3 regions of the Bradyrhizobium sp. P5_C12 genome follow, and region 3 is predicted to be linked to each of the others. Evidence: predicted binding sites of a transcription regulator. Region 3 holds the regulator's gene; each other region holds the start of a gene.
What was found. Region 3 encodes PhoB, which activates phosphate uptake and scavenging genes when phosphate is short. Its sites were predicted from a motif close to TGTCATNNANCTGTCAT; they were not measured.
Positions count from the first base shown of each region.

Region 1: the regulator PhoB is predicted to act here: its motif matches at 5,535-5,551, upstream of ACXJMY_RS24460 (RNA degradosome polyphosphate kinase).
Region 2: the regulator PhoB is predicted to act here: its motif matches at 4,154-4,170, upstream of ACXJMY_RS27350 (glycerophosphodiester phosphodiesterase family protein).

Region 1 is NZ_JBFULU010000030.1:22,032-29,455, forward strand. It holds gene ACXJMY_RS24440 (hypothetical protein) at 1-117, opposite strand, end outside; gene ndk (nucleoside-diphosphate kinase) at 428-850, shown strand; gene ACXJMY_RS24450 (TerC family protein) at 892-1,752, shown strand; gene ppx (exopolyphosphatase) at 1,757-3,259, opposite strand; gene ACXJMY_RS24460 (RNA degradosome polyphosphate kinase) at 3,272-5,461, opposite strand; gene ACXJMY_RS24465 (chromosomal replication initiator DnaA) at 5,605-6,282, opposite strand; gene ACXJMY_RS24470 (CDP-alcohol phosphatidyltransferase family protein) at 6,375-6,917, opposite strand; gene purM (phosphoribosylformylglycinamidine cyclo-ligase) at 7,074-7,424, shown strand, end outside.
Region 2 is NZ_JBFULU010000037.1:22,367-29,790, reverse strand. It holds gene ACXJMY_RS27370 (NADPH-dependent FMN reductase) at 50-601, shown strand; gene ACXJMY_RS27365 (FtsB family cell division protein) at 795-1,112, shown strand; gene ACXJMY_RS27360 (GAF domain-containing protein) at 1,329-2,291, shown strand; gene adh (aldehyde dehydrogenase) at 2,572-4,089, shown strand; gene ACXJMY_RS27350 (glycerophosphodiester phosphodiesterase family protein) at 4,264-5,652, shown strand; gene pdhA (pyruvate dehydrogenase (acetyl-transferring) E1 component subunit alpha) at 5,823-6,845, shown strand; gene ACXJMY_RS27340 (pyruvate dehydrogenase complex E1 component subunit beta) at 6,875-7,424, shown strand, end outside.
Region 3 is NZ_JBFULU010000010.1:146,617-154,040, reverse strand. It holds gene ACXJMY_RS12320 (Hsp33 family molecular chaperone) at 1-980, opposite strand, end outside; gene argF (ornithine carbamoyltransferase) at 1,225-2,148, opposite strand; gene ACXJMY_RS12310 (acetylornithine transaminase) at 2,148-3,356, opposite strand; gene ACXJMY_RS12305 (GcrA family cell cycle regulator) at 3,814-4,326, shown strand; gene phoB (phosphate regulon transcriptional regulator PhoB) at 4,559-5,266, opposite strand; gene phoU (phosphate signaling complex protein PhoU) at 5,288-6,004, opposite strand; gene pstB (phosphate ABC transporter ATP-binding protein PstB) at 6,016-6,837, opposite strand; gene pstA (phosphate ABC transporter permease PstA) at 6,834-7,424, opposite strand, start outside.

The DNA of each region.
Region 1 (7,424 bases), on a different contig from region 3:
ACCGCCGCCGCCGTGCCAGCCCCAGCCGCCATGCCAGTGAGCGGAGGCGGAGGTCGGTGCCAGCGCGGCACCCAGCGCGACCGCGGCAACTGCGGCAAGCGAAAGTTTCCTCAACATGGTGATCTCCTCAGTACTGCCGGCGCGGGCCTGCGCGTCGATGGAAAGGCCTCCGAAACGGACTGCCTCATGATCGGGCTTTCGTTTCGATAGGCCCGACCTTACGCCGGCGCGGCTGAACCAAACCCTGACAGCGGGTTCAGTTTGGGTTCATCTGGGTGAAATTGTTGTAATTCAGGGCAAAATCCCGAGCTCGGGCCCTGCGGCGAAGCGTCTGTGAGGCCGTTCCGGCGGTCGCTTGCCGTATTGCGAAGGCGCCGATATAAGCCCCGCAACTCCGAACCACCGCTTTCTCCTCAAGGACAAGATCATGGCCATCGAACGCACTTTCTCGATCATCAAGCCCGATGCGACCGCGCGTAACCTGACCGGCGCGGTTAACGCCGTGATCGAGAAGGCGGGCCTGCGCATCGTCGCGCAGAAGCGCATCCGCATGACCAAGGAACAGGCCGAAACCTTCTATGCCGTCCACAAGGCGCGGCCGTTCTTCGGTGAGCTCGTCGAATTCATGACCTCGGGCCCGGTGGTCGTCCAGGTGCTCGAAGGCGAGAATGCCGTTGCCAAGTACCGCGACGCGATGGGCGCGACCGATCCGTCCAAGGCGGCCGAAGGCACCATCCGCAAGCTCTACGCAAAGTCGATCGGCGAGAACTCCGCGCACGGCTCGGATGCGCCGGAGACCGCCGCGATCGAGATCGCGCAGTTCTTCTCGGGCAACGAGATCGTCGGCTGATCAGCCGATAGGTTAATATCGACGGGGCGAAAGGACGCATTGTGAATTGGCTCTGGCAGATCTTCGATCCCGCCACGATCGGGGCATTCTTCACCCAGTTCCGCAATGAAATGGCCGAACCGACCTTTTGGATCGCGGTCGGCAAGATCATCTGGATCAACATCCTGCTCTCCGGCGACAACGCGCTGGTGATCGCGCTCGCCTGCCGCGGCCTCAAGCCGCGGCACCGGCTGTGGGGCATGATCTTCGGCGCCGGCGCAGCCGTGCTGCTGCGGATCATCTTCACCGGCATCGTCGCGAGCCTGATGGAGCTGCCGTACCTGAAGCTGGTCGGCGGTCTCGCGCTGATCGTGATCGCGGCGAAGCTCCTGGTGCCCGAACAGGAAGACGAGGAGGGCGTCGAGTCGGCCTCGCATCTGTGGCAGGCGGTGCAGATCGTCGTGGTCGCCGACATCGTCATGAGTCTCGACAACGTCATTGCGGTGGCCGCCGCCGCCAATGGCAGCGTGCCGCTGCTGATCCTCGGCCTTGCCATCAGCGTGCCCCTGATCGTCGCCGGCGCCGCGCTGATCATGGCGCTGCTTGCAAAACTGCCGGTCCTGGTCTGGGCCGGTGCGGCGCTGCTCGGCTGGATCTCGGGCGAAGTGATCGCCACCGACCCCGGCATCGCGCCGAGGCTGCACACGCTGTTCGACGGCCCGTTCGGCGCGTCGCTGGATTCGATGCTCGCCGCCTTGCGCATCCCGCCGCAATTCACCCATGGCGGCGGAGGCGGCGAATATCTCTGCGCGCTGCTCGGCGTCGTGGTGGTGCTGGTCGCCGGCTATATCTGGCGCCGGCGCAGCCTGAGCAACGCCGCGCTCGAGGCCTCCGAACGCCACGCCAAGGTCTCGGCGGAGTGAATTTCTAACGTCGCACGATCGAGCCGGCGCGGCCGATCAGGCGGGCGAGCTGCTTGAAACGGCTGCCGACGCGGTCGGCGACGAGATCGCCGAGGCGGTGCTCGAACACCAGCATCAGCTTGCGCCCCTGGCTGCGGAAATGCGTGGCGGGCAGCACGCCCGGGCGCGCCGCCGAGATCAGATGCGCGACGCGGAACGCCGCACCCAGGAGACGGGCGCGCTCGAGCTGCGCCGGCGTCAGCAACTCCTGCGTGGTGACCGGCGGCTGGTTTTCCTCGCTGAGGCCCGCATAGCGATAGAACACCGACAGGCCGACAAAGGCGCGCTCGGTATGGGTGATCGCGCCGAAATTGCCATTGACGACGAGGCTCAGCGTCTGCTCGCCGCGATGGTCGGGATGCACGCGCCAGCCGATGTCGGAGAGCAGGCAGGCGGCGTGGCGCAAGCGGCGGTCCTCCGGGGTCTCGCGCAGCTTCACCACGCGGGCGAGGCGGTCGGTCCAGGCGATCAGCTCGCGGGCGTGGCGCGCCGAGCGCGACAGCAGCTGGTTGAGCTCCTCGGCCGCGCAGATCAATCCGTCCTTGTTGCGCTCGGTCTCCGACAGCTTCTCGTGCAGCAGGCCCTCGCGCACGCCGAAGGTCGAGAACACGATGGTCTTCGGCTTGGCCACGAGAATGATGTGCTCGAGCACCAGCGCGGCATAGGTGAGGAGCGGGCGGCGCGCGTCGGCGACGACCTCGATGTCGGCCAGCATGCCGGCGGCCGCAAGACGACGGAGACGACGCGAGAAGTCGAGCGCCTCGGCGGCCGAAATCGAATAGCCGTGCATCACCTGGAGCGGATAGCCGCTCTGGATGATGTGGATGCGTGCGAGCGCGCGCCAGGTGCCGCCGACCGCATAGAATGTGCGGCCGCTGCCCGCCTTGAGCTGCGGCACCTCGTCGAGCGCCTCGCGGACGATGCGGTCGGCGCGCTTGAGCGATTTATGGGCGAGGTCCTGGAGCGCGAGGCCGCCGAGCGGCAGCGTCACGCCGCTGCGCACGCTGTTCCTGCGCACGTCGATCAGTTCGAGCGAGCCGCCGCCGAGATCGCCGACGATGCCGTCGGGATGGTGGATGCCCGAGATCACCCCGAGCGCCGACAGCCGCGCCTCGCGCGGCCCGGACAGGATCTCGATGTTCACGGCACAGATGCGCTCGGCCTTGGCGATGAAGTCGGGGCCGTTGGAGGCGTCGCGGCACGCCGCAGTGGCGATGGCGAACACGCGTCCGACCTGCATCACCCGGCACAGCGCGCGAAAGCGCTTGAGCGAGGTCAGCGCCTTGTCGACCGCATCGGGCGCGAGCAGGCCCGTGCTCTGCACCTCACGTCCGAGGCCGCACAGCGTCTTCTCGTTGAAGATCGGAATCAGGCTCCGCGTCAGCGCCTCGTAGACGACGAGGCGGACCGAGTTGGAACCGATATCGATGACTGCGACGCTCGTGCCGCGCTTGCGCGGCCGAGTCACGTCAACGCCCGATCAGGATTGATGGCGTTCGTTCCGGCGCGTGAGACGGCGCGGCGAGGATTCCTTGAGCGACTTTCCACGGCCAGACAGACTCGGATTTGTCATGAAGTAGTTGTGGACGTTGAAAGGCTCCTCGCCCTTCGCGGTCTTCATACGCGTTGAGGACCCGTCCGGCAACAATTGCCAGCTCTGCTCATTGTCCTTCAGGTTGGCGACCATGATCTGTTCGAGAACCTGCTGATGCACCGTGGGATTTTGCAACGGACACAGCACCTCGACGCGGCGGTCGAGGTTGCGCGGCATCATGTCGGCGGACGAGATATACACAGCCGCTTTCGCGCTGGGCAGGCCCTGACCCATGCCGAAGCAGTAGATTCGGCCGTGTTCCAGGAAGCGACCGATGATCGACTTGACGCGGATGTTCTCCGACAGGCCCGGAATGCCGGGCCGCAGGCAGCAGATGCCGCGCACCACGAGCTCGATCTGGACGCCGGCCTGCGAGGCTTCATAGAGCGCGTCGATGATATCGGGGTCGACCAGCGCATTCATCTTCATCCAGACCGCGCCCGGCTTGCCGTGCCGCGCATGCTCGGTCTCGCCCTGGATGTGCTGGATGATGCGCTTGCGCAGCGTCAGCGGCGACACCGCCATCTTTTCGAGATCGCTCGGCGCCGCGTAGCCAGTGATGAAGTTGAACACGCGCGCGGCGTCGCGGCCGATGGTCGGCTCCGAGGTGAAGTAGGACAGGTCGGTGTAGATGCGCGCGGTCACCGGGTGATAATTGCCGGTGCCGGTGTGGACATAGGTGGTGAGGCTGCCGCCCTCGCGGCGCACCACCATCGAGAGCTTTGCGTGCGTCTTGAGCTCGAGGAAGCCGTAGACGACCTGCACGCCGGCGCGTTCGAGGTCGCGCGCCCAACGGATATTGGCCTCCTCGTCGAAGCGCGCCTTCAGCTCGATCAGCGCGGTGACGGACTTGCCGGCTTCGGCGGCTTCGGCAAGCGCACGCACGATCGGCGAGTTGTTGGAGGTGCGGTAGAGCGTCTGCTTGATCGCGACGACGTCGGGATCGCGCGTGGCCTGCTGCAGGAACTGCACCACCACGTCGAAGGATTCGTAGGGGTGGTGGACGACCAGGTCCTTCTGCCGGATCGCGGCGAAGATGTCGCCGCCGTGCTCGCGCACGCGCTCGGGATGGCGCGGCACGTATGGCGTGAATTCGAGGTCGGGCCGATCGAGACGGGTGAGCTGGGAGAGCTCGTTCATGGCGAGCACGCCGTCGACCAGGAACACCTCGTCGTCGGCGGCCGACAGCGCGTGCTGCACGAAGCTGCGCAGTTGCTCCGGCATCTTGGCGTCGATCTCGAGCCGGATCACCGAGCCGCGGCGGCGCCGCTTCAGCGCGGTCTCGAACAGGCGGACGAGGTCTTCGGCCTCTTCCTCGATTTCGAGCTCGGAGTCGCGGATGATGCGGAAGGCGCCATGGCCGTGCAGGTTGTAGCCGGGGAACAGGCGGTTGATGAACAGGGCGGTCGCCTGCTCCAGGGTGATCAGCCGCACCGTGCCCTCGCTGGGCATGCGGATGAAGCGGTCGATCTTGCCGGGCATGCGGATCAGCGCGTTCATCTGCTTGCCGTCGGCGGCGCGCGTGAGTTGGAGCGCGATGGTGAAGCCGAGGCTTGGGATGAAGGGGAAGGGGTGGGCCGGGTCGATCGCGAGCGGCGTCAACAGCGGGAACACGTTGTTGAGGAAGTAGTCCTCGATCCAGGTCCGCTCCGCCTTGGTGACGTCCTTGCCGTCGACCAGCACGATGCCGACATCGGCCAGCGAGCCGCGCAGGTCGCGCCAGATCGCCTGCTGGTCGGAAGCGAGCTGGGACACGGTGCGGTTGATCAGCGCAAGCTGCTCGGACGGGGTCAGACCGTCGGGGCTTCGCTCGGCAATGCCCTCGCGCACCTGGGCCTTGATGCCGGCGACGCGGACCATGAAGAATTCGTCGAGGTTATTCGCCGAAATCGACAGGAATCGCACCCGCTCCAGCACGGGGTGGCTGGGATTGACCGCTTCCTCCAGGACGCGCCGGTTGAAATGCAGCCAGGACAGTTCGCGGTTGATGAAGCGCTCGGGGCTGGAAGCGATCGCCGGCTGACCTTCGGGCTCCTGGATTTTTTCTTTAATTTCAACGGCTTGCGCGGAGTCCATCAGAAGTCGGTCCATCTTGTTCGTCTCACCTTGCGACTTATGCGCAAAACCGGCGAGAGCATGTGTTAGTGCGATGACGTTTCGATGACATTGATGTTCCGCCGCGTCCCCGCGTCAAGCGGCCTAGGGAATCGCGGGGGCGGTCAGCCGTCGCGCAAGAGCTCGGCGGCCAGCGCCCGGGTGACGGGGCGGCCGAGCCGCAGGGACTCGCTGTCGAGCCGTTCGACGGCCTGCCGGGCGGCGGCTGAGGACCGCTCCAGGCGGGTGACGAGGTAGCTGACAACGCTCTCGTCGACGGAGAGCTGGCGGTCGGTGCAGAACTTGACGATCAGGCCGCGGAACAGCTGGTCGTCGGGCGGTAGCAGCGAGACCACCGGGACGGCACGCAGCCGCGAGCGCAGGTCGCGCAGCTCGATGTCGAGCGCAGCCGGCACCTCGCGGCCGGTGAAGAGGACGTAGGCGCCGTCTTCGCGTGCGAGGTTCATCAAGTGGAAGAGGGCGCGTTCGTCAAAGTCCTTTGCCTTGAGATCTTCGACCACCAGCGCGCCGGTCGCAAGCGCGCCCGGGACGGTCGCGGGGGCCAGCGCATTGGCCGTGGTGGAGCGGGCGCCGGCGTCCTCGGCCCAGATCGCGGCGAGATGGCTCTTGCCGCTCCCTTCAGGGCCGGCCAGCCACATGATCCGGTTCGGCCATTCCGGCCAGCTGTCGATCAGGGCGAGACCGGCGGCGCTGGCGGGGCCTTCGAGGAAATTGTCCCGGCTCAGGCTTTCCGCATGGGGAAGCGAAAACGCCAATTGTCGGGGATGAACGCGGCCTGCCACGGCTTGCTTTGCTCCATGCCGGACGGCCGGCCTTGCTTGAAAGATTCGACGTATTGCGCCCGAGTTGGCCTTTTGCGGGGCCATTTCCGCGCTCACTTGACCTCGATCGTGCTCATGTGCCGCAGCCACTCGACGAGATAGAGCGAGACGGAGGAGAGCGTGAAGATCGTGACGAGGCCCATCAGGATCATATCATAGGGCGCCGGCTTGAAGCCGAAGGCAAGCGCGGCCAGCACCAGGGCCGCGTAGGACACCTGGGCCGCGGTGTTCAGCTTGGACACCTTCGACGGCTTCATCTCGACCGGCTTGTCGAACAGCCAGGATACGATCACGGCAGCGACGATCATGATGTCGCGCGAGACCACCAGGATCACGATCCAGCGCGGGATGTCGCCCCAGATGCCGAGCGCCAGGTAGATCGAGACCAGCAGCGCCTTGTCGGCGAGCGGGTCGAGCAGGGCCCCGAGCTCGCTGGTCATGTTGAAGCGCTTGGCGAGGAAGCCGTCCACGGCGTCGCTGATGCCGGCGATCAGGAAGACGGCAAACGCCACCTCCATTTGGCTCGACACGATGGCCCAGACAATGATCGGGACCAGCATGATGCGGCCCAGGGTAATGATATTCGGAATACTCACGCGGCGCTTCCCGGCACCCGGCCTGACCTCGAATCCGGCCCGTTTGAAGGCTGAACCGGTTGATATCTCTACATAGTACTGCGCGAGGCGCCATGCGAGCCATTGCGTGTCCCCGGAATTCGACGTAACCAGCCGCAAACCCACTGGAAATCGGGCATGACCGACCGCAAAAACGGCCTCACTTACGCCGATTCAGGCGTCGATATCGACGCGGGCAACCGCCTGGTCGACCTGATCAAGCCGATGGTGCGCGCCACCGCACGGCCCGGCGCCGACGCCGAAATCGGCGGTTTCGGCGGCCTGTTCGACCTCAAGGCGGCCGGTTTCAAGGACCCTGTCCTGGTCGCCGCCACCGACGGCGTCGGCACCAAGGTGAAGATCGCCATCGAGACCGGCCTGCACGGCGGGATCGGCATCGATCTCGTCGCCATGTCGGTCAACGACCTCGTGGTGCAGGGCGCCGAGCCGCTGTTCTTCCTCGATTATTTCGCCTGCGGCAAGCTCGAT
Region 2 (7,424 bases), on a different contig from region 3:
CGCTTAAGTGCCGTCCCGGCACTCCCGCTGAAGACTTCGAGGACAATCCATGGCCTATAACATCGTCACCATCGCCGGCAGCCTGCGCAAGGACAGCTTCTCGCTGAAGATCGCCAAGGCGCTCGCCAAGCTCGCGCCGGCGTCCCTCAAGCTCGAGGTCGTCACGCTGGCGGGCATCTCGTTCTTCAACCAGGACCTCGAGGGCGCGCCGCCCGCGGACTGGCTGGCCTTCCGTGACAAGCTCCAGAAGTCGGACGGCGTCCTGTTCGTCACGCCGGAATACAATCGCGCGATCCCGGGCGTGCTGAAGAACGCCATCGACGTCGCCTCGCGGCCCTATGGCAAGAGCTCGTTCAACGGCAAGCCGGTCGGCATCGTCTCGAACTCGCCGGGCCCGCTCGGTGGCGTCAGCGCCGCAAAGACGCTCCAGAACATCCTGCCCGGCATTGCTGGTCCGATCATGCAGCAGCCCGAGATCTACCTGAACGCCGTCGGCGACGCTTTCGATGCGGACGGCAATCTGGTCAAGGACTCGCTGAAGCCCGTGCTCCAGGCCTATATCGACGCCTTTGCCGTGCACGTGGCGAAGCATCACGGCTGAGGCTTTTCTTCGTCATGGCCGGGCAGAGGCGCGAGGCGCGTCTTCGCGCCAGATGTCCCGGCCATCCACGTTCTTGCGTGCGACGACGAAGAACGTGGATGCCCGGCACAAGGCCGGGCATGACGATGACGATTGGTGCCGCGGGCAGGGGACAATTAGCACTCCCTTAACCAAGCTGCCCCATCCTGCCAAAATGGTCTCCCGTGCGCGCCTGAAATCGATCCTGACCGGTCTCGCCCTCTACGCGATGGCCGCCGCCATCGTCGGCTATTTCGGCGTCAACGCCTATACCGGCAAATACGGCCTGAATGCCCGCCAGGAACTCGACCAGGAGATCATTGCGCTAACGAGCGAGCTGGCGCAGCTCAAGCGCGAGCGCGCCAGGAGCGAGCAGCGCGTATCGCTGCTGCGCTCCGAGAAGATCGACCCCGACATGCTGGACGAGCGAGCCCGCTTTCAGCTCGACTATGCCAATCCGCATGATGTCATTCGGTTGAGCAACTCGAACTAGCGCTTTCGGCAGTTTTCGAGACCGGCATCGAAAGCCGCTGTCGACATCCGCCAGGCGTGTCTCAACTCTACCGAAAGTCGTAGCTCTGGAACCGGGCTGCCGCCTTGACGGCAACGCCGCAACGGGCTCATGGCTTCTGTCGCTGCCGCCCAGGGTTGACGCAGATCAACCGGGTGGTGCCGGCACAGCCTAGACTGCCTTCCGGAGGAAACAGTGATGAATGGGTCAATGCCCCGGCATCACGCGGCCCGTGTCGAGGCCGCCATTGCGTCAGGCCAGGCGGCTCGCTCCGCGCTCGTGGCCTCGTGGTGCCGTTCGTCCCGGCTGCATCATCTCGATCCCGGTGGCCGTCACGCGCCGATGCGGCTCAGCGAAGCCGAGTTGCGACAGGCGCGCGAGCGCGTCGCGCCGCTGCTGGCCGCCGCGCGCGGTGCAATGGACCGGCTCTACCAGGCGGTGGGCGCCGCCGGCTGCTGCGTGCTGCTCGCCGACGGTGACGGCGTGCCGGTCGATCGTCGCGGCGCGCCGGCCGACGACGCCACCTTTCAATCCTGGGGCCTGTGGACCGGCGCGCTGTGGAGTGAGGAGCACGAGGGCACCAATGGCATCGGCACCTGTGTCGTCGAGCAGCGTCCGCTGACGATCGACCGCGATCAGCATTTCTTCACCCGCAACACGCTGCTGAGCTGCACCGCCGTTCCGATCTACGACCATGACGGCAGATTCGCCGGCGTGCTCGACGTCTCCTCCTGTCGCGCCGACCGCACCGACGCCTTTGCCAATCTGATTGCGCTCGCGGCGGGTGAGGCGGCCAAGCGGATCGAGGCCGACCTGTTTCGCAGCGCTTTCGCCCATGCCCGCATCGTGCTGACGGCGACGGCGGACGGCCAGTGCGGCGGCCTGGTCGCGGTCAATGCGGATGATCTCGTGATAGGCGCGACAAGGTCTGCCCGGGTGGGATTGGGAATCGCGCCCGGCCGCCCGTTGCAGCCGGTGCCCGCGGCCGATCTCCTCGGCGGCGATGCCGCGCATGACCACCTTGCCGGAGGTCAGCGCGCGGTGCTGCAGCGGGCGCTGTTGCGCGCGGGCGGCAATGTTTCGGCGGCCGCCAAGGCCTTGGGCGTGAGCCGCGCGACCCTGCACCGGAAGCTCAATCGGTTCGGGCTGAACGCGCATTGAGCGCTGCTGTTTCATCAGTCGTCATTGCGAGCGTAGCGAAGCAATCCAGAATCTTTCCGCGGAGGGACTCTGGATTGCTTCGCTACGCTCGCAATGACGATGTGGAGGCCGCAAGCGCTCCCTCTGGCACTCGCCTCGCCCACGACTGTCGCAGAACTGCGACAGGTCGGCTCCGCCATCGCTCCCGCCCGGGCTGACAGAAAACGCCTCCCGCGACATCGTCTGCGCAAGTCGTGAGCACACGACGAATTGCGCAAACAGCAAACATCGGGAGTGATCAATGAACAAGGTGGAATTCCTCAGCGTCACCAAAGTTCCCTTCGCCGCACGCTATGACAATTTCATCGGCGGCAAATTCGTCGCGCCGATCTCCGGCAAGTATTTCGACAACGCCTCGCCGGTGAACGGCCAGATCGTCTGCAAGATCGCACGCTCCGACCATCAGGACGTCGAGGCCGCGCTCGACGCGGCGCATGCCGCCAAGGGCGCCTGGGCACGCACCAGCGTTGCCGAGCGCGCCGCGGTCCTGAACCGCATCGCCGACCGCATGGAAGAAAATCTCGAGCGCCTTGCGATCGCCGAGACCTGGGACAACGGCAAGCCGATCCGCGAGACCCGCGCCGCCGACCTGCCGCTGGCGATCGATCACTTCCGATACTTCGCCGGCGTCGTCCGCGCCCAGGAAGGCTCGATCGGCGAGATCGATCACGACACCATCGCCTATCATTTCCACGAGCCGCTTGGCGTCGTCGGCCAGATCATCCCGTGGAACTTCCCGCTGCTGATGGCCTGCTGGAAGCTCGCCCCGGCGCTCGCCGCCGGCAATTGCGTGGTGCTCAAGCCGGCCGAGCAGACGCCGGCCTCGATCATGGTCTGGGCCGAGATCGTCGCCGACCTGTTGCCGCCCGGTGTCCTCAACATCGTCAACGGCTTTGGCCTGGAAGCCGGCAAGCCGCTCGCCTCGAGCCCGCGGATTGCAAAAATCGCCTTCACCGGCGAGACCTCGACGGGCCGGCTGATCATGCAATATGCCAGCCAGAACCTGATTCCCGTGACGCTGGAGCTCGGCGGCAAGTCGCCGAACATCTTCTTCAACGACGTCACCGCGGAAGACGACGACTTCTTCGACAAGGCGATCGAGGGCTTCGTCATGTTCGCGCTGAATCAGGGCGAGGTCTGCACCTGTCCGAGCCGGGCGCTGGTCCACGAGGAGATCTATGACCGCTTCATGGAGCGGGCGCTCAAGCGCGTGGCCGCGATCAAGCAGGGCGATCCGCGCGACGCCGACACCATGATCGGCGCGCAGGCCTCCAGCGAGCAGCTGGCGAAGATCCTCTCCTATATCGACATCGGCAAGGAGGAGGGCGCCAAGCTCCTCGCCGGCGGCGGACGTGCCGAGCTCGCAGGTGATCTCGCCGGCGGCTTCTACGTTCAGCCGACCGTGTTCGAGGGCCACAACAGGATGCGAATCTTCCAGGAGGAGATCTTTGGCCCCGTCGTTTCCGTCACGACCTTCAAGACCGACGACGAGGCGCTCGCGATCGCCAATGACACGCTCTATGGCCTCGGGGCCGGCGTCTGGAGCCGCGATGCCAACCGCTGCTACCGCTTCGGCCGGGCGATCCAGGCGGGCCGGGTTTGGACCAACTGCTACCATGCCTATCCCGCGCATGCGGCGTTCGGCGGCTACAAGCAGTCGGGGGTCGGGCGCGAGACCCACAAGATGATGCTCGATCACTACCAGCAGACCAAGAACCTCCTGGTCAGCTACAGCCCAAAGAAGCTCGGCTTCTTCTGATCGGGCAGGAGCGGGCGGCGCTGTTCCGCGCCGCTCGTTCCGGGCTGTTGTCCGTCGGGCCCGCCGTCATCCGTCTGTCAGAGAATTGAGACAAGACGGGAGCGCCGACTTTATTCATTCAGGTCGGCGCGTGTGGCATTCGAAGCGATGCCAGGCAAGGACGGAGGCTCGGCCATGAAGAACAGTCGTTCAGGACGGAAGACGCGTGTTGGAGCGATGCTGTTCGGCGCGGCGGCCTTGGCATTCCTGCCGCCATCGATGGCCGTCGCGCAAACCGGCCCGGCACCGGCCGGCGCCAAGCACTTCCTGACCGTTGACGGAAAGCCGCCGCTGATCCTCGGACATCGCGGACTGCCGGGGCTGGTGCCTGAAGAGACTGAGGCATCCTACGAACTTGCCGCGGCGCTCGGAACCGATGCGCTCGAAGAGGATTTGCATCTGACCAAGGACTGCGTCCTGGTGGTGCGCCATAACCCTTGGCTGGCTGACAACACCAACATTGCTGAGGTGGCGAAGACCAATGCGGCTGTGGCCGCGCGCAAGCGCACGGTGCCCGGTGTGCGCGTCAAGGCGCCGTCTGCCACCGGCGTGCCTGCTGACTATCTCACCGATCTCATTGATCCGGCCGATCCCAAATCGGTGCTGAAATCGCTGATCGTCGACGGCGAAGACCATACCAATGATTGGTCCATCACCGATTTCACCATGGCCGAGCTGAAGAGCTGGATTGGCGGCACCACCTATGACGCGGCCAATGAAAGGCCAAAGGTCTTCAACGGCAAGCTGCCGATCATCAGCTTCCAGGATGTCATCGACATCGCCAAGGCCAAGAGCAAGGAGACGGGGCGTTCGATCCTCGTCTACCCGGAAACCAAGAACCCGACCTGGAACAATGCCCAGGCGATCGCCAACGGCTGCGGCGCGCCCGGCAGCCGCCCGCTCGAGGATGCCCTGATCAAGATCATCAAGGACAACGGCCTCAACACCAAGGACGCGCCCATCCTCGTTCAGAGCTTCGAGCCGGGCAGCCTGAAATATATGCGCAGCCGTGGCCTGGAGACGCGGCAGGTCCAGCTCGTCGATGGCAACGGCATCGACTTCAAGACCGGCAAGGTTCTCCTCAACAACATCACCAATTCTCGTCCGTTCGACTGGACGGTTGCGGGCGATGCGCGGCTGTACGATTCGATGCTGACCCCGGAGGGCCTCGCGCAGATCAAGACCTACGCCGACGGCATCGGTCCGTGGAAGCCCTATATCGTTCCGCTCAAGATTGCGCCGTGGAAGGACAGCAACGCCGACGGCACGCCCTACAAGGGATCGACGCCGGAGGCTTCGACGCAGGAGCCGACCAGCCTCATTGCCGATGCGCACAAGCTCGGCCTGTTCGTGCATGTCTTCACGTTCCGCAACGAGAAGAAATATCTCGCCGCCGACTATCGCGGCGATCCAGGCCTGGAATATCTCAAATTCTTCCGACTTGGCGTCGATGGGGTCTTCACCGACTTCACGCATACGGGGGTAGGTGCCCGCACGGCCTATCTGCGGGAGCTGGGCTGGTAAGCCCGGCTTCGCGGCGGAGCTAATGTTGCCTGATCCGCGCCAAAGGTTTTGCAAAATTTCGGCCACGTTGCAGTGCGGCATAATGAAAGTCGTGCCATGCCGCCGCGGTGCTTTCGCACGCGATTGAGTTAGGTTAGAGAGGGCTTAGATTTCTCTGACCCGGAATTCCCATGGCCGCACCCAAGAAAGCCGCCGCAAGCACTCCACAGGACAAGACCAACGGCGGTTCGCCCCCGGAATTCACCAAGGAACAGGAGCTCAAGGCGCTCCGCGACATGCTCCTGATCCGGCGGTTCGAGGAAAAAGCCGGCCAGCTCTACGGCATGGGCGCGATCGGCGGCTTCTGCCACCTCTATATCGGCCAGGAGGCCGTGGTGGTCGGCATGCAGATGGCCCTGAAGCAGGGCGATCAGGTCATCACCGGCTATCGCGATCACGGCCACATGCTCGCCACCGGCATGGAGGCCAACGGCGTCATGGCCGAGCTCACCGGCCGCCGCGGCGGCTATTCCAAGGGCAAGGGCGGCTCCATGCACATGTTCAGCAAGGAGAAGCACTTTTACGGCGGCCACGGCATCGTCGGCGCGCAGGTCTCGCTCGGCACCGGGCTGGCTTTCGCCAACAGCTATCGTGGTAACGACAATGTCAGCGTCACCTATTTCGGCGACGGTGCGGCCAACCAGGGCCAGGTCTATGAGAGCTTCAACATGGCCGAGCTGTGGAAGCTGCCGGTGATCTACGTCATCGAGAACAACCGCTACGCCATGGGCACCTCGGTGTCGCGCGCCTCGGCGCAGCAGGATTTCTCCAAGCGCGGCGCCTCGTTCAACATTCCCGGCCAGCAGGTCGACGGCATGGACGTCCGCGCCGTGAAGGCCGCCGGCGACGAGGCTGCCGCCTGGTGCCGCGCCGGCAAGGGCCCCTTCATCCTGGAGATGCAGACCTACCGTTATCGCGGCCACTCGATGTCCGACCCCGCAAAGTACAGAACGCGCGAGGAGGTCGAAAAAGTCCGCCACGACCAGGACCCGATCGAGCAGGTGCGCAACCGCCTGCTCGCGGCCAAGGTCAGCGAGCAGGACCTGAAGGCGATCGACGCCGAGGTGCGTGACATCGTCAATGCCTCCGCCGACTTTGCCCAGCATGATCCCGAGCCGGATGCCGCCGAGCTCTGGACCGACATTTACCGCTGAACGCGCGCAAGCTTTCTTTTGGAGCCGATATGCCAATTCAAGTGCTGATGCCCGCGTTGTCACCCACGATGGAGAAGGGCAACCTCGCCAAGTGGCTGAAAAAAGAGGGTGAGACGATCAAGTCTGGCGACGTCATCGCCGAGATCGAGACCGACAAGGCGACCATGGAGGTCGAGGCGACCGACGAGGGCACGCTCGGCAAGATCCTGATCCCCGAGGGGACCGCCGACGTTGCCGTCAACACGCCGATCGCGACGATTCTCGCCGACGGCGAGAGCGCCGCCGATCTCGCCAAGGCGCCGGCACCTGCCCCGCAGAAGGCCGCGGAGCCCGCAGCCGCGGCCGCCGCGAAGGCCGAGGCACCCGCGCCCAGGGCTGCGCCCGCGCCGCAGGCTGTCGCCGAGCCAGATCCGGAAGTGCCTGCCGGCACCGAGATGGTGACGCAGACCATCCGCGAAGCCCTGCGCGACGCCATGGCCGAAGAGATGCGCCGCGACGCCGACGTCTTCGTGATGGGCGAGGAGGTCGCGGAATATCAGGGCGCCTACAAGGTGACGCAAGGGTTGTTGCAGGAATTCG
Region 3 (7,424 bases):
GGCGTGAACTCGTACACCGACGAGCAGAACTCGCAGGTGACGACGACCTTGTCGTCCTTGACCATCGCGGCGCGGTCGTCGGGCGAAAAGCTCTTCAGCATCGCGGCGACGGCGTCGCGCGAGCAGGAGCATTGCGCTTTCAGCACCAGCGGATTGAACACACGCACGCCGCGCTCGTGGAACAGGCGGTAGAGCAGCCGCTCGCCGGAAAGATCGGGATCGATCAGCTCGACATCCTCGACGGTGTCGATCAGCGAGCGCGCCTCGACCCAGGCATCGTCTTCAGCGACGCTATGCACTTCGACGCCTTCGGGCGCATCGCCGGGATGCAGATCGGCCTGCCGCGCGCGCTCCGGCGCTTTCGGCAAGAACTGCATCAGCATGCCGCCGGCGCGCCAGCGATGCTTGCCGCCGTCGTTCGAGCGCCACTCCTCGCCGACGGCGAGGCGGACGCGCGTCGGGATCTGCTCGGAGCGCAGAAAATATTCGTGGGCGGCGTCTTCGAGGCTGCCCCCGTCGAGCGCAACCAGGCCCTGATAGCGGCTCATGTCGGGGCCCTGGTCGATGGTCATGGCGAGATGGCCGCGGCCAAGCAGCGTGCCGGAATCCTTCGCCGTGCCGAGGCGCGAAGCGTCGTAGCGGGCGTAGGCGCGCAGATGGTCCGGCGCCTTGTAGTCCACCACCAGGAACGACACCGGGCCATCGGTCTGGGCCTGGAGGATGAAGCGGCCCTCGAATTTCAGCGCCGTTCCGAGCAGCGTCGTCAGCACGATGGCCTCGCCGAGCAGCTTGCCGACCGGCGCAGGATAATCGTGCTTGGTCAGGATCTCGTCGAGCGCGGGGCCAAGCCGCACCAGCCGCCCGCGCACGTCGAGCGCGTCGACCTCGTAGGGCAGCACGGCGTCATCAATGGGAACCGCCGATGGTGCGCGAACCGGGCCTTCAGGCCCGGTTTTCATGTCAGGGGATTGGAAAACCATGGCGCTTTATCTGGGGTCGGAGGGTGGAAATGGAAGGGGGGGGCGGCGGGGCGGTCTGTTCCGGATGCAGTTATGATTGCACACGATATTGCAAATTCGGTGTCGCCCCGGCGAAGGCCGGGACCCATAACCACAGGGCGTGGTTATGCGAAGATTCGCCGTTCGGTACCCCTACTTTCCGCAACCGAGAGATCACGCGGTGATGGGTCCCGGCCTTCGCCGGGACGACGGATAGTTCGTCCCGCTACTTCACCGCATCAAAACACCAGGCCAGGATGCCCTTCTGCGCGTGCAGGCGGTTTTCGGCCTCGTCGAACACGACCGATTGCGGACCGTCGATCACCTCGTCGGTGACCTCCTCGCCGCGATGGGCGGGCAGGCAGTGCATGAACAGCGCGTCGGGCTTGGCCAGCGACATCAGCTTCGAATTGACCTGGTAGGGCTTGAGCACGTTGTGGCGGTGCTCGCCCTCCTTGTCGCCCATCGACACCCAGGTGTCGGTGACGACGCAATCGGCGCCGCGCACGGCAGCTTCCGCGTCGCTGCCCAGCATGATCGGCGCGCCGGTCGCCTTGATCCAGTCGCGCATCGCCTTCTTCGGCGCGAGCTCCGGAGGGGTCGCGACATTGAGCTGAAACTTGAAGCGCTCGGCCGCGTGCGCCCAGGACGCCAGCACGTTGTTGTCGTCGCCGGTCCATGCCACGGTCTTGCCCTCGATCGGGCCGCGATGCTCCTCATAGGTCATGAGGTCGGCCATCACCTGGCAGGGGTGCGAGCGCCGGGTCAGGCCGTTGATGACGGGCACGGTGGCGTTCGCCGCGAGCTCGAGCAGCGCCTCGTGGTTGAGGATGCGGATCATGATGGCGTCGACATAGCGCGACAGCACGCGCGCGGTGTCGGCGATGGTCTCGCCGCGGCCGAGCTGCATCTCGGCACCGGTGAGCATGATCGGCTCGCCGCCGAGCTGGCGCATGGCGACATCGAACGACACCCGCGTCCGCGTCGAGGGGCGCTCGAAGATCATCGCCAGCGTCTTGCCTTCGAGCGGCTTGACCGGTTGATGCGCCTTCTGCTTCGCCTTCATGGCGGAAGACGCCGCGAGCATGCGCTTGAGCTCCGCCAGCGGCAGCTCGTTGATATCGAGAAAATGCTTTGGCGCCTTGCTCATCAGCTTGCCGCCCGCTTGGTCTGGCCGGCCGACAACGCCGCGCAGGCGCGTTCGAGCCGCGCGACGCTGTCTTCGATCTCGGCCTCAGTGACGATCAAGGGCGGCAGGAAGCGCACGACGTTGTCACCGGCCCCAACGGTGAGAAGCTTCTCACCGCGCAGCGCCGCAACGAGATCACCGGAGGGCACCACGGCCTTGATGCCGATCAAGAGCCCCTCGCCGCGGACTTCGCTGACGACGTCGCCATGGCGGTCGATCACGGAGGCGAGCTTCTGCTTCAACAGCAACGACATCTTCTGCACGTGGTCGAAGAAGCCGGGCTTGAGCATGACGTCGAGCACCGCGTTCGCAGCGGAGATCGCGAGCGGATTGCCGCCGAAGGTCGAGCCGTGCGAGCCCGGCGTCATGCCGGACGCCGCTTCCGCGGTCGCAAGGCACGCGCCGATCGGGAAGCCGCCGCCGAGCGCCTTGGCCAGCGACATCACATCGGGCGTGACGCCGAGGCGACGATGCGCAAAGAGATCGCCGGTGCGGCCCATGCCGGTCTGCACCTCGTCGAACGCCAGCAACAGGCCGCGCTCGTCGCAGAGCTGGCGCAGCGCCTTGAGGAACGCCGGCGTCGCCGAACGCACGCCGCCCTCGCCCTGGATCGGTTCGATCAGGATGCCGGCGGTCTGCGGGCCGATGGCCTTCTTCACGGCGTCAAGATCGCCATGCGGGACCTGGTCGAAGCCGTCCATCGGCGGACCAAAGCCTTCGAGATATTTTGCCGAGCCGGTCGCAGCCAGCGTCGCCAGCGTGCGGCCGTGGAAGGCGCCCTCGAAGGTGATCATGCGATAGCGGTCGGGATGGCCTTTGGCGGCGTGATAGCGGCGCACGACCTTGATCACGCATTCCAGCGCCTCGGCGCCGGAATTGCAGAAGAATACGAAGTCCGCAAAGCTCTCGCTGCAGAGCCGGGCGGCAAGTCGCTCGCCATCCGGGCTCTGGAACAGGTTCGACATGTGCCAGAGTTTCGTGGCCTGCTCCTGCAACGCCTTGACCAGCGCGGGATGGGCATGGCCGAGCGCGTTCACCGCCACGCCAGAGGTGAAATCGAGATAGCGGTCGCCGTTGGTCGCGATCAGCCAGCAGCCTTCGCCGCGCTCAAAACCGAGGTCGGCCCTGGCGAAAACGGGGAGCAAATGCGGCGCTGCGCTGTTGGTCATGACGGTCACTTGGATGTTGCGGACGGACTGAGCGTGCATCACGCAACGCACCATTGACCGGCCCGGAAAACGAAACGTGCCGCCTTTTAAGGGCGGCACGCGTCACTATCTTATGCCTGGTAAAACGGGTGTCAATGCCGCCCGGAAAGCCTCACGAAACGCTGAATCCGTAGTCTTGCGGTGTCGATTTTGCGGTTTTTTGGCCACGGAACATGTGGAAGCGAGTCGGCGGACTCTTGCGCGTGAGTCACGCCATATTGTAGCGTTTGGCTTGTCAGATACGACATCTCGTGCAGGCGGTTCTGATCTCTAAGTCCTCATGTACCGGCGTAAACGTTCGGGCGCACTTCGCGCGCCCGGCGAGCCTTAAGGGATTCTGGCGGCACGGGTTTTTCAAGGCTTAGGCATTCGCTGTGAGGCCCCGATATGGCAGGCGCGCAGCGAGGGAAAGGGTGCAATGACGGTTTTGACCTGGTCCGATGATCGCGTCGAGCAGCTGAAAAAGCTCTGGGAGGCCGGACTTTCGGCCAGCCAGATCGCGGCGGAGCTCGGCAATGTGACCCGCAACGCCGTGATCGGAAAGGTGCACAGGCTTGGCCTGTCCGGCCGCGCCAAGAGCCCCTCTTCGGCCGCGCCCCGGCCGCGTAAGGCGCGTCCGGCACAGCACATGATGCGGGTGAGCCGCCCGATCTCGCGCGGCAACACCGCGTTGGCGCAGGCCTTCGAGGTCGAGGTGGAGGCCGAGCCGGTCACCTACGACAACGTGGTGCCGATGAGCCAGCGGCTGTCGCTGCTGGAATTGAACGAGGCGACCTGCCACTGGCCGGTCGGCGATCCCTCGAGCCCGGATTTCTTCTTCTGCGGCGGCAAGGCGCTGTCGGGCCTTCCCTATTGCGCCCAGCACTCGCGTGTCGCGTACCAGCCGGCGGCCGATCGCCGGCGCGCACCGGCCAAGCCGGGCCCGCGGTGAGTTAGCGGATATAGTCGTCCGTTAAAATGCCGCCATCACACGATGGCGGCTCGACACACTCCGATGTCGTCCCGGCGAAGGCCGGGACCCATAACCACCAGCAGATGTGGTTACAGGGATTCGGAGTTACCCTTCTCGCACAAACAATTGCGTCCTCGGGTTATGGGTCCCGGCCTTCGCCGGGACGACACCGATATCGTGGCGACAGCTCGCCAAACCAACTCGCTCTAGCCTACGTCTGCTCCGCCTTCGCGAAGCGATCGTCCAGCGCGTAGCCGGCGCCGCGCACGGTGCGGATCGGGTCCTGTTCGCGGCCGAGATTGAGCAGCTTGCGCAGGCGACCGATGTGCACGTCGACGGTGCGTTCGTCGATATAGATGTCGCGGCCCCAGACGCTGTCGAGCAGCTGCTCGCGCGAGAACACGCGACCGGGATGCTCCAGGAAGAACTCCAGCAGGCGATATTCGGTCGGGCCGAGATCGATCGGACGGCCCGAGCGCGCCACGCGGCGCTTGTCGCGATCGAGCTCGATGTCGCCAAAGGCGAGCACGGTGGCCAACCGCTCCGGGCTGGCGCGCCTGAGCAGGCCCTTCACGCGCGCGAGCAGCTCCGGCACCGAGAACGGCTTGACGATGTAGTCGTCGGCGCCGGTCGCAAGCCCGCGCACCCGCTCGCTCTCCTCGCCGCGGGCGGTGAGCATGATGATCGGAAGCTGCTTGGTCTCGGGCCGGGTGCGCAGCCGCCGGCACAGCTCGATGCCGGACAGCCCTGGCAGCATCCAGTCGAGTACGATCAGGTCGGGGATATGCTCCTTGAGGCGGGTGTCGGCGTCGTCGCCGCGCATCACCGTCTCGACGTCATAGCCGTCGCCTTCGAGGTTGTAGCGGAGAAGCTCGGTCAGGGCTTCCTCGTCCTCAACCACCATAATGCGTGCGCCCATGTGGTCGTCGCTCCTCAAGCCTTAAGTGTTCGGGACCGTCGTGGCGAAGGTCGTCATGTCGCCCTTCGGTCGCTTGTCGGTCATCGCCTGACCTTCGATCATGTAGAATACGGTCTCGGCGATGTTGGTGGCGTGGTCGCCGATCCGCTCGATGTTCTTGGCACAGAACATCAGGTGAATGCAGAACGAGATGTTGCGCGGATCCTCCATCATGTAGGTGAGGAGCTCGCGGAACAGCGAGGTGCAGATGGCGTCGACTTCCTCGTCGCCCTTCCACACCGCCATCGCCGCCGGCAGATCATGCGCGGCATAGGCGTCCAGCACCGACTTGACCTGCTGCTGCACGAGGTCGGTCATGTGCTCGAGGCCGCGGAACAGCTTGAGCGGATGGAAATCCGTCTCCAGCGCCGCGACGCGCTTGCCCATGTTCTTGGCGAGATCGCCGATGCGCTCGAGATCGGTCGCGACGCGCATGGCGCCGACGATCTCGCGCAGATCGACCGCCATCGGCTGGCGGCGGGCGATGGTGAGCACGGCGCGCTCCTCGATCTTCTTCTGGAGCGCGTCGATCTCGACGTCGGTCGCGACCACGCGCTGGCCGAGCGCAACGTCGCGGCGGATCAGCGCATCGACGGAATCGACGATCATGCGCTCGGCAATCCCGCCCATCTCCGCGACCAGGCGCGTAAGCTCCTGGAGGTCGGTGTCGAAGGCCTTTGCGGTATGTTCGGAAGCCATATCCTGTCTCCTCAGCCGAACCGGCCGGTGATGTAATCCTGCGTACGCCGATCGGTCGGCGACGTGAAGATCTTGCTGGTGTCGTCGAACTCGATCAACTCGCCGAGATACATGAAGGCGGTCTTGTCGGAGACGCGGGCCGCCTGCTGCATGTTGTGGGTGACGATGGCGATCGTGTAGTTCTCGGAGAGCTCCTGGATCAGCTCCTCGACCTTGGCGGTCGAGATCGGGTCCAGCGCCGAGCAGGGCTCGTCGAACAGGATCACCTCGGGCCGCACCGCCACCGTGCGGGCGATGCAGAGGCGCTGCTGCTGGCCGCCGGAGAGCGACAGGCCGGACGCATTGAGCTTGTCCTTGACCTCGTTCCACAGCGCGCCGCCGCGCAGCGCCTTCTCGACGCGGTCGTCCATCTCGGACTTCGAGATCTTCTCATAGAGACGGATGCCGAAAGCGATGTTCTCGTAGATCGTCATCGGGAACGGCGTCGGCTTCTGGAACACCATGCCGACGCGCGCGCGCAGCAGATTGAGGTCGAGCTTGGTGTCGAGGATGTTGGTCTGGTCGAGCATCAGCTGGCCGGTGGCGCGCTGGCCCGGATAGAGGTCGTACATCCGGTTGAAGATGCGCAGCAGGGTCGACTTGCCGCAGCCCGACGGGCCGATGAACGCCGTGACGCGATTGGTGCCGAGCGTCAGGTTGATGTTCTTAAGCGCATGGTGCTCGCCGTAATAGAAGTTGAGATTGCGCACGGTCACCTTGGGCGGCGCCTCGGGCAGCGTCGGCGACTGCGGGAGCCCGCCGGCTGCGCTCATCGATACGGAAAGATCACTCATTTTGCGGTCCTCTCGGCGCCAAGGATGCGCGCGCCAATGTTCAGGGCAAGCACGGTCAGGGTGATGAGCAGCGCCCCGCTCCACGCCAGCTGCTTCCAGTAGGCGTATGGGCTCTGCACGAAGTTGTTGATGGTGACCGGCAGGTTGGCCATCGTCTTGGTCAGGTCCAGGCTGAAGAACTGGTTCGACAGCGCGGTGAACAGCAACGGCGCGGTTTCGCCGGCGACACGGGCGGTCGCGAGCAGCACGCCGGTGATGAGGCCCGCGCGCGCCGAGCGATAGGCGATCCGCTTGATCACCAGCGAGCGCGGCAGACCGAGCGCGGATGCCGCCTCGCGCAACGCGTTCGGCACCAAGAGCAGCATGTCCTCGGTCGTGCGCAGCACCACCGGGATCACGATGACGGCGAGCGCGAGGCAGCCCGCGATCGCCGAGAAGCCGCGCATCGGCACCACCACCGCGCCATAGATGAACAGGCCGATGATGATCGAGGGGGCCGAGAGCAGGATGTCGTTGATGAAGCGGATCACCGAGGTCAGCTTGTCGTTGCGGCCGTATTCGGCGAGATAGGTGCCGGCGAACATGCC